Thiorhodovibrio winogradskyi: one gene and its partner. The protein of the gene in region 1 interacts with the protein of each later gene in a pairwise test. Links are inferred from orthologs where the notes say so. Each region holds a gene or a part of one and is shown on either strand. Other genes may lie near its edges.

Evidence for each region. Proteins that work in one complex are often made in the same cells at the same time.
Region 2: the proteins of recR (region 1) and recO interact in binary tests that used the Escherichia coli proteins (3 or more experiments, as listed by UniProt). The link is inferred for Thiorhodovibrio winogradskyi from one-to-one orthologs.

Annotation. Positions count from the first base shown.
Region 1 is NZ_CP121472.1:5,193,966-5,196,911, forward strand. It holds recR (recombination mediator RecR), read right to left. Parts: upstream 1,799-2,946; coding sequence 1,202-1,798; downstream 1-1,201. Other genes in the region: minC (septum site-determining protein MinC), read right to left, coding at 1-770; Thiowin_RS23760 (histidine triad nucleotide-binding protein), read right to left, coding at 791-1,135; Thiowin_RS23770 (YbaB/EbfC family nucleoid-associated protein), read right to left, coding at 1,889-2,212; dnaX (DNA polymerase III subunit gamma/tau), read right to left, coding at 2,342-2,946. UniProt on the Escherichia coli protein: May play a role in DNA repair. It seems to be involved in an RecBC-independent recombinational process of DNA repair. It may act with RecF and RecO.
Region 2 is NZ_CP121472.1:2,438,324-2,445,971, reverse strand. Bases 1,991-4,758 are described here. They hold recO (DNA repair protein RecO), read right to left. Parts: upstream 3,858-4,758; coding sequence 3,123-3,857; downstream 1,991-3,122. Other genes in these bases: era (GTPase Era), read right to left, coding at 3,903-4,758; pdxJ (pyridoxine 5'-phosphate synthase), read right to left, coding at 2,288-3,055; tal (transaldolase), read left to right, coding at 1,991-2,229. Outside these bases: FtsH protease activity modulator HflK, read right to left, coding at 1-817; more of tal, read left to right, coding at 1,261-1,990; more of era, read right to left, coding at 4,759-4,808; rnc (ribonuclease III), read right to left, coding at 4,801-5,502; Thiowin_RS10860 (DUF4845 domain-containing protein), read right to left, coding at 5,558-5,917; lepB (signal peptidase I), read right to left, coding at 6,023-6,886; lepA (translation elongation factor 4), read right to left, coding at 6,928-7,648. UniProt on the Escherichia coli protein: Involved in DNA repair and RecF pathway recombination.

The DNA.
Region 1 (2,946 bases):
CTGTCCTTATCGAGATAGATCTGGACTCTGGCATTCTTCAGATTGGCCGGAATATTCTCGCTAACACGGTAGTGGCCAGCGATCGCCACCAATTCCGCTTGCAAATCCTGACAAAAGATCCGCGCCCGGACGTTGCCGTTGATGCCAGCAAACACGCGACCACGCAAAGGCCCGTAGATGTGAATATTGCCATCGGCCATCAGTTCGGCGCCGGAGTTAACTGCCGCGGTAATTGTCAGATCGCCACCAGCCGCATAAACCTTTTGGCCGGAGCGCACGGGCCGATCAATCAGGGTGGAGCCAACCTCGATACCGAGGCCGTGATCCCCCGCATCGCCCCGGGAGGGCTTGCCGCCAGTTTGCACGCTTTCAGCCGGTGATTGCGCGTCTTCTCCTTGCCCGTTGTCATGGGTCGTCTCGTACATGCGGCGACGCCCCCCGTCGCTCATCAGCACGAGTTCCATGGCACGAGCCGCGTCTTGCTGTTCCAAGCCCCCCCCGCGCAGCCCGACCGGCAGCATGCCATAACCGCGCAGAAGCCCCACCAGGCGCGGAAAATTAATCTCGGCCACAGGATCATTGAGACCACCCAGATCAATGACCACCGGAGCGTTTCGAAAAAAATCAGGCGCCTGCTCAACCTTGGCCCTGATCTCATCGGCAAATTCTTCCATGTCCACCCGCAACAGACGAATAACGGGCAGAGTAAAGGACGCTGCTTTGATTTCAAGCACGCCATGCGTGCCGTTCTGCACGGATTCTATCTCCACGGTCTCGTCTCCGCCAGCCACTAACCCGGTGGCCACTGTAGCGCGCGTCCGCCAAGCAGATGAACATGCAAGTGATAAACAGTCTGTCCTGCCTGGGCATTACAGTTGATCACCGTGCGATAGCCCTGGTCGGCGATCCCTTCCTCGGCCGCCAACCGCGAGGCAACCTGAAACAGGCGCCCGACGAGCGCGGCATCCTCTGGCGTGACATCGTTCAGGGTCGCAATAGGCTTGCGCGGGATAATTAAAATGTGCACGGGAGCCTGAGGATTCAGATCGCGAAAAGCGACGATCTCCGCGTCCTGATAGACAATATCGGCGTCCATCTCCCCGCGGGCGATTTTACCGAACACAGTATCTGACATAGCTTCTCGGTCTCCTGTTGCCGCGGTTGCCCATTCTGCCATCTCGCGGCGATGCTCGGAAAAAACTTAAACCGGCAGGCGCCCGCTGAAGGCATGCGCGAGGGTGCCACCGTCGACGTATTCGAGTTCGCCTCCCAAAGGCACGCCGTGGGCGATGCGAGTGACAGGTACCTGCGCTAAAGCGGCCATCTCGGCGATATAGTGCGAGGTGGCACTCCCCTCGATCGTGGGGCTAATGGCCAAGATAAGCTCACGCACACCACCTCCGGCCAGTCGTTGCCGCAGCCGTCCCAGCTCAAGCTCCTCGGGACCTATGCCATCGAGCGGCGACAGACGCCCACCAAGCACGAAGTATCCTCCGGAAAACTCCGTTGCCTGTTCGATTGCCGCCACGTCAGACGGACCTTCCACCACGCAGACCAAACCCTGATCACGCTTGGGATTCATACAGATACTGCACAGCGGCGCTTCCGTCAAGGTGCGACAGGACTCGCAGCGTCCAATTCGGTCCATGGATGCCGCCATGACGGACGCCAAATGACGACCGGCATCGCGATCCCGCTCGAGCAGATAAAACGCCATGCGCTGCGCCGATTTGGGCCCAACTCCCGGCAAGCAGCGCAGGGCGTCGATCAATTCCGGCAATAGGGTTGATTCAGACACAATTTATCAGGACCATCAGACACGGATAAGTAGCCGGCACCTTGCTTCGGTCAGGTTTCTCTCTCATGGTCCTGTTCTCCATGCGAATAGTTAGAACGGGAGCTTAAACCCAGGCGGCAGGGGCAGACCCGCGGTCAAATTTGCCATGCTGTCCTTTTGCTTTTCGGCGACACGATGCACGGCATCATTGGTCGCAGCGACAATCAAATCTTCAAGCATCTCTTTATCATCAGTGAGTAATGAGGGATCAAGGTCCACCTTGCGCACCTCATATCTTCCCGTCATGGTGATTTTGACCATACCGCCACCGGACTCGCCGATGACTTCCTCCTGTGCTAGGCGCTCTTGCGATTCCTGCATCTCCTGCTGCATTCTCTGCGCCTGCTTCAGCATGTTCCCGATTCCGCCTTTCATGCGTGACCCTCTGTCATTGTCAATCGAATACTTTCATCCCAGCAAGGCATCCCAGCAAGGCATCCCAGCTCAGGCCGATTGTTCGGCATTGCGATTCGGCAACTGGGAACCCGGGCATGGACGGAGAGACTACCCTGTTGCCTGAATACTGCCCGGCACCCACTCAGCATTGAGTCGCGAGACCAAACCCAGGGCGATGGGGTCTTGATGCATCAACGCCTCGGCCTCGCGCTGACGTCTCTGCGCGACCCGCGCGCGCGCCCGCGCCGGAGTATCATTGACCGACCGCCGCGCCGCGATCCGCAGCCGAACCGGCTGGCCGAGAACCTCCCGCAGAGATTGTGCAAGCCGCTGCTCAGCCGAGTCGGCCTTGATCAGATGTTCACAATCAGGCTCGAGTTGCAGATGCAGCTCACCACCCCGCCAGGACTGAAAAGCGCAGTGGGAAGCCAACTGCCGCCCAAGACCGTTCACCGGCAGCTGCTCCACCAGCTGATGCCAATCCTGGTCGTTTGCCAGGCCCGGCGTCAGCGCCTTACCCTGCACCGCCCCAGCAGTTACTAAAGAAGGCGCAACCCCATGGTCCCACTGCACGGGGACCGACTGAGTGATCCCTGGCTGGATGGCTTGGAGCGCAACGGATTGGGGCGCAACAGCTCGAGGCTCAGTGTCTTGGGCAGCAACGACTTGGGCAGCAACGACTTGGGGTTCAGCCACCGCGGCAGCCCTGGCCG
Region 2 (7,648 bases), 2.8 Mb from region 1 along the record:
CGACAGTGCGCAGCGCCGCGCCCTCGGCATTCGGAATCTCCTGATTCACGCGCTTCTGTGCCTCGTTGATCATGCGCTCGCGCTCTTGGCGCGCCTCATTGACCTCGTTGAAGGCCGGTTGCACGGCCGGCGGCGGCACCACGTCCTGCATCTCGACGGTGTTGATGCGAATCCCTGCATCATAGGCATCCATCAGCGCCTGAATCTCCTCACCGGCCTTCTGCTGGATCTCGACACGCCCGACCGTCAGTACCTCGGACCCGAGCATGTTGCCGACGATGCGCCGCATGACCGACTCCGAGATATCGCGCAGCGTGCGGGTTGGCTCGCGCATCCGGTAGAGGAACTTGATCGGATCACTGATGCGATATTGCACCACCCATTCCACATCGATCATGTTGAGATCGCCGGTCAGCATCAGGGATTCGTCCTCGAACTGCTGGGCGCTGTAGGTGGTGCGCCCACCCTCTCCGGTGCCGGCGGTGCGAAAACCAAACTCCTGCTTCAATACCCGCTCGGTGGCAACAAACTGCACGGTATCGACGCCGAAAGGGATCTTGAAGTGCAGACCTGGATCATTAATGCCGATCACGGCTCCAAAGCGCTTGACCACGGCGCGCTCTTCCGGCTGCACCGTGTACCATGAGGAGAGCACCCCCCAGAGCAGCGCGAGCGCGACGATGACGGCGATGATAATCATCTTGAGCGGCCGCTTGCCCGGTCCACTGCCGAACCGGCCGAGGAAGGGGCTCACCAGAGCTTCAAGATCCGGCGGCCCAGACGGGCCACTACCTGGGGGCCTGACTGACTGAATCATGGGCTTGTCTCCTGCTGGATAAGGGAGCGGATGATCCGCATCCACCTGACCCATCATATACCCAATGAACATGGACTTTCGAACACCTGCCCACACGCGGGCTGAACAGGTGATCTTGAGTTCAAATCATGGACTTTCACAAATTGATCCCGGAAGAATCGCCTGCAGTGAACACTGTTACGTCTCTTTTTCGCGCTGACGCTGGCGATAGCGCGCTTGGCGCGCGGCATGGGTCAGGCGTCCGCGACGGCTGGGATTCAGTGCGACTGGCCAATGCGCTGGTGGACACCCCCGAACAATTCAACGGACGCGGATCTGGATGGGGCTGTCCGAGTCTGGCCGCATTGTAACCATGCTGACACTTCAATCGCTGATGAAAAGCCCTATTATCCAAGGTCGATGCAATCGTTTTTTTCTTGTCCCGACAAAATTTTGGAGCCCTTATGAATCAGCTCGACCAGCTCAAGACCATGACGACAGTAGTCGCCGACACCGGTGATTTCGAATCCATCGCCGCCTACAAGCCGCAGGATGCCACCACCAACCCGTCCTTGCTCTACAAGGCGGCGCAAATTCCGGGATACCGGCATCTGCTCGAGGATGCCCTGGCATACGGTCAGGCCAAGGGCGGCGACAGCGACGAACAAACGCGCTGGATCATGGACAAGCTGGCGGTCAACTTCGGTCAGGAGATTTTGAACATTGTTCCCGGTCGGGTTTCGACCGAGATCGATGCACGCTTATCCTTTGACACGGAAGGCACCATTGCCCGTGCCGAGCGGCTGGTGGAACTTTACCGTGAGATTGGCGTTGACCCAAGCACCCGGGTGCTGTTCAAGATTGCCTCGACCTGGGAAGGCATCCAGGCCGCGGCCGAGCTCGAGCGAAGCGGCATTCATTGCAATCTCACGCTCTTGTTCAGCTTCCCGCAGGCGGTGGCCTGTGCCGATGCCGGAGTGACCCTGATCTCGCCTTTCGTCGGGCGTATTCTCGACTGGTATAAGGCCGCCGAGCATGTGGAGGGTTATCCGGCCGATGAGGATCCCGGCGTGCTGTCAGTCAGGCGGATTTTCAATTACTACAAGCGCCATGGCTATGACACCGTGGTGATGGGCGCGAGCTTCCGCAATCGCGATGAAATTCTGGCGCTGGCCGGCTGCGATTATCTGACCATCTCCCCTGCTCTGCTGGATGAGTTGTCCGGCCTGGAGGGTCCGGTCGCGCGCAAGCTCGATGCCGCGGCGGCGCGCGCCATGGACATTGAACGGGTGAACTTTGATGAAAAAGCCTTCCGTTGGGGGCTGAATGAAGTCGCCATGGCGACCGAAAAGCTGGCCGAGGGAATTCGGCTGTTCACCGCTGATACCCACAAGCTCGAGGCCTTCGCGCGCGAGACCGAAAGCGGCGCTTGATCGGTTCTTGTTGAGGGTCGCAACCGCGCGGGACTCTCGGGCGCCGCTCTTTTTCGGTTTAGGCGCCCTGCCCGTCCGCGCTGGCCCGGGCGGCGCGCATTCGCGCTTTCATCTCGGCCACGGCACGCTCGAATCCCGTAAAAAGCGCGCGCGCGACAATGGAATGGCCAATGTTCAGCTCGCGAATGCCGGGGATGGCGGCGATGGCCGAGACATTGTGGTAATCAAGCCCGTGGCCGGCGTTGACCTGCAAGCCGAGTGACTGGCCTTGGCGGACACCCTCGGCCAGGCGCTGCCATTGGGCGGCGCGCGCCGACCGGTCCTTGGCGTCGGCATAATGTCCGGTGTGGAGTTCGATGACAGGCGCACCCACCTCGGCGGCAGCTTGAATCTGCTCCGGCTCGGCATCGATAAAAAGAGAGACCCGCACACCCGCTTCGGCCAGTTCGGTGCAAACCTCCTGCATGCGCGGCCGCTGGCTGGCCACCTCCAGCCCGCCTTCGGTGGTCAGTTCCTCGCGGCGTTCCGGCACCAGGCAGCAGTCGCTGGGACGATACTGGCAGGCGATGCGGATCATCTCCGGCGTCGCGGCCATTTCCAGGTTCATACGGCTTTGCAGACTTTGCGCCAGCAATGCGACATCGCGATCCTGAATGTGGCGGCGATCCTCGCGCAGATGCAGGGTGATGGCATCGGCCCCGGCCTGCTCGGCCAACAGCGCCGCTTGCAGGGGCTCCGGGTAGCGGGTGCCGCGCGCCTGGCGCAGGGTTGCAACGTGGTCAATGTTGACACCCAGCAGGATGGATGACCCGGCCTGATCATGCATGAATTGCTTCTCCGTGTATTGTTTTGCTGGAGGGTGTTGAGCTGTTAGGTGTTCGGCTTTTAGGCTTTTAGCTGGCCTTGGCTTCGCCAGCGCTTGGTTCCTGACTTGGCAGAGACCGAAACAGCTCGCGGCTGCGCAGCGGTTTGTTGCCCAGATGCGGCGCCAGTGCCCGTCGTAACAGCGTTTTGGCTTCGCGCCGATGTTGCGGCTCCAGTGCCTCGCCACGGACAAGACGCCCCAGAGTCTCTCCGCTGACCGATGCTGGCCCCGGTGCCAGTGCGCGCCGCAGACCTTGATCGGGGAAGAGAAGGTAATGCTCGCCTGGGCGAACCGCGACATTCTCATCGGCCAGCCGAGTCAAGTCCAACGCATAGCCCATGGCGGCCAGCAGGCTGAGTTCGAACTGACGCAGGCCAAGATCGGGCGGATCGGAGCGAGTTAAGGCGTCGAGCACCATCTGATAGGCGGAAAACAAGCTCTCCGGCGCCTCCTGACGGGGCCAGAGCCGCATCAGGAGTTCGTTCACATAAAAGCCGCAGTAGAGATTGGTACCGATCAGACCGAGCGCGCGCCCAGCGGCTTCAGCGCGGGTGAGTGTTTTGACCTCACCACGACCGGTCCAAGCAAGCCACAGGGGCTGAAAGGGTTGCAAGAGTGCCGCCTGCGTGGACTTTGACCGCTTGGCACCCTTGGCCAGTGTCGCCAGACGCCCATGCTCGGCTGTGAACAGCTCAAGCAGCAGGCTGGTGTTGGCATAGGGGCGACGGTGCAGGACGAAACCGCGTTGCAGGGAAATTTGCATGCGTCAGACAGCTCGCACATCAAAGGGGCACATCAAAGGGGCGCATCAAAGGCGCGCATCGGCGGATGTCAAATCCCGCAAAGCCGTCTCGTCGCGCGTCCAGCCCTTCCTCACCTTAATCCACAGCTCGAGATGAACCGGGGTATCGAATAGCCGCTGCATGGCCGCGCGCGCCGCCGTGGCCGTGGCTTTCAATGCCTCGCCGCGATGGCCGATAAGAATTGCCTTCTGGGAGTCGCGTTCGACCCAGATCAGGGCATTGATGCGATAGCGACTGGGTTCTTCCTGAAAACGCTCGATGGTGACCGTGGTCTGATAGGGTAATTCGTCTCCATAGCGACGCACGAGCTGCTCGCGAATCAGTTCGGCGGCGAGAAAGCGCGATGAGCAGTCGGTGAGTTGATCCTCCGGAAACCAGTTATCCCCGACGGGTAGCCGCGCGAGCAGTTCCTGCTCAAGCCGATCAAGCCCGTCCGCGGTGCGGGCGGATACGGGCACCAAGCATTGGAAAGAATGACGCTCCGCAAGTCCGTGCAGGAAAGGCAGCAGCTTTTCCTTGTGGTCGAGCAGATCGATCTTGTTAATGACCGCGATCACAGGTGCATGCGCATCGGCCAGTGCGCGCAAGGCCAGTGCATCCTCGGGACCAAATTTCACAGCTTCGACCACCAGCACGGCGAGATCGACATCGGTGATGGCCGCGCGCGCGGCGCGATTCAACTTGCGATTGAGCGCATGATCGCTGCGATCATGAATGCCTGGGGTATCGACAAAAACGAGCTGCCCACCGTCGCGCGTCTTAATGCCGACAATGGCATCCCGGGTGGTCTGCGCCTTGTGCGAGGTAATCGATAGCTTCTGCCCCAGCAGACGATTGAGCAGACTTGACTTGCCCACATTGGGACGCCCCACCAGGGCGATGGCGCCGCAGCGATTGGTATGCTCAGTCATACGCCGCCTTCAGGTCAACGCCAGCCAGCAGGGATAACATGGCCTCGGCGGCCTGCTGTTCAGCGCGTCGGCGGCTGGGCCCGGTGCCTTGGGTCTGCTCGGCGGTATCCGACAGCAGACAGCGCACCACGAAGTGGCGTTGATGCGGTTTGCCGCTCACCTCAATCACCTCATACTCTGGCAACTCGCGCTGGGCGGCCTGCAGGGCTTCCTGCAAGCGGGTTTTCGGATCCTTGGCCGGGGCGCTCTGTGCCGCCCGATCCAGGCCCTGATCGAATAAACGCAGAATCAATGCCCTGGCATCGTCAAAGCCCCGATCAAGATAGTAGGCACCAAGCAAGGCCTCGAAAGCATCGGAGAGAATGGAGTCGCGCGCGTGCCCGCCGGTGCGGATCTCTCCCGAGCCCATGCGCAGATAGTCACCAAGCGCCAGCGCTCGTGCCCGTTCGGCGAGGGATTCCTGCTTGACCAGGGAGGCACGCGCGCGTGTCAGGCGGCCCTCGTCGGCGTTTGGAAATCGCCGCCAAAGCGCCTCGGCAATCACAAATCCCAGCAAGGCATCGCCGAGAAATTCCAGGCGCTCATTGTTGTGGCGGCCCGCGCTGCGGTGCGTCAGTGCCTGCTCGAACAGCTCCGGATGTTCAGGCGGCCGGTCACTGAGGTGGTTCAGCAAGGGCGCGAGCGAGCGCTTCACGGGTGGATTTTCATTCCTAGGCTTTATTCGGGTTTGGCTTTATTCAGGCTTGGCTTTATTCGGGTTTCTTAGGCAAAACAACGGCATAGTCGAATGTCATCAGCACATCGACATTCATACCGATATGCTGCTGCACCACATAATTGGCGGTGACATCCCAGCCTTTGCCATCCTTGGTCGTTTTCACCTCGAAACTATCGCTTTTGACGGTGCGCACCTCATTAATATATAGCTGTTTATCAATGGCTGAGAGAATCGCATGCGGACCCTGCTTGCCGAGCTCCGGCTGCTCGAGCAACTTATCCAGCGCCGAGCGCACTTGCCAATACTGCATGTAGGCCGGCCCCATTTTAAACAGCAGCGTCAGGAAAAAAGCCGCGAGCGCGATCATGAGCATGACGCTGCTCATGCTCATGCCCCGCTGATAGGATCTTAAGCTACGCATGCCATGCATCCTCCTGTGGCGGTTGATACGCAGACCGTAGAGTAAAGAGAAATCATGAGTGATCATGAGTGGTCATTAGTGAATGACATTGCCAATGCGCCCGAAAGCGATTGGCAAGCCGCTGCGCTCCCCATCCCAGCTCATCCAGATGGCGAACGCCTTGCCAACCAGGTTTCGCTCGGGCACCAGCCCCCAGCAACGGCTGTCGTTGCTGTTATCGCGATTGTCGCCCATGACAAAATAGTGCCCATCGGGAATTGTAATAGGACCCTCGGCCAACACACGGCAGCCGGGGGCCAGATCGGGTACCCGGGGATTGAACAAAATATCGTGTTTGACACCGGTCAGATTCTCCATGGCCAGGCTGGCCCCGGTCAGGCGCTCCCCGGCACCAACACCCTGGTAAGTGCCAAGCGGCATGGTCGCGATGCGTTCACCATTGATGATGAGATGCTTGCCACGGTAATCAACGACATCACCCGGCACCCCGACCACACGTTTGATGTAATCGACGGATTCATCCCGGGGGAAGCGAAACACCATCACATCGCCGCGCTGTGGCTCGCCCAGGTCCCAGAATTTGGCATTCAACACCGGCCAGCGCAGCCCGTAGGAGAATTTATTCACCAGAATAAAATCCCCCACCAGCAGCGTCGGCATCATGGAGCCAGAGGGGATGCGAAAAGGCTCGACCACGAATGAGCGCAACAGCAAGACGGCCAAAATCACCGGAAAAAAGGACTTGGCGTACTCGACAAGAATGGGTTCTTTTGGCTGCCGCGCCGTCGCGTCGGTAGGAGTGATGTCAGTATCAGCACCCTGCCCCGCATGCTCGGCCAAAAGCCGCCGCTTTGGCGCCCACAGCAGAACATCGAGCAACCAGATGCCACCGGTCACGGCGGTCGCGGCGACCAAAAAGGTTGGAAAATCAAAACTCATACGCAATGATCCAAGCCGGTACAAGCCGGCGACAAAAACGATTAATTATCCTTGCCAGCCTTGAGTACCGCAAGAAAGGCGTCCTGCGGAATTTCCACCCGCCCGACTTGCTTCATGCGCCTTTTGCCGGCTTTTTGCTTCTCAAGCAGTTTGCGCTTGCGGGTCGCGTCACCACCATAGCATTTGGCGGTGACATTCTTGCGCAAGGCCTTGACCGTGCTACGGGCGATGATTTTGCTGCCAATGGCGGCCTGAATGGCCACCTCGAACATTTGCCGGGGGATGACCTCCTTCATGCGCTCGGTCAGATCACGCCCGCGCTGCTGGGAATGATCGCGATGCACGATGAGCGACAGGGCATCGACCTTCTCGCTGTTGATCAGCACCTCGAGCTTGACCAGGTCAGCGCTCTGGAAGCGCTTCCATTCGTACTCGAACGACGCATAGCCGCGGCTGACGGATTTGAGGCGGTCAAAGAAATCCAGCACCACTTCATTCAGTGGCAGGTCAAAGGTGGCCTGCACCTGGCCACCGAGGAATTGAATCTGCTTCTGCACCCCGCGTTTTTCGATGCACAGGCTGATCACGCCGCCGAGCAGATCCTGCGGCACCAGAATATGCGCCTCGATGATGGGCTCGCGAATCTCCCGCACCTTGCTGGTCTCGGGCAGATTCGCCGGATTATCCACCTTGATGATCTCGCCGTCGTTGAGTTCAACCTCGTAGACCACAGTAGGCGCCGTGGTAATCAGGTCGAGATCG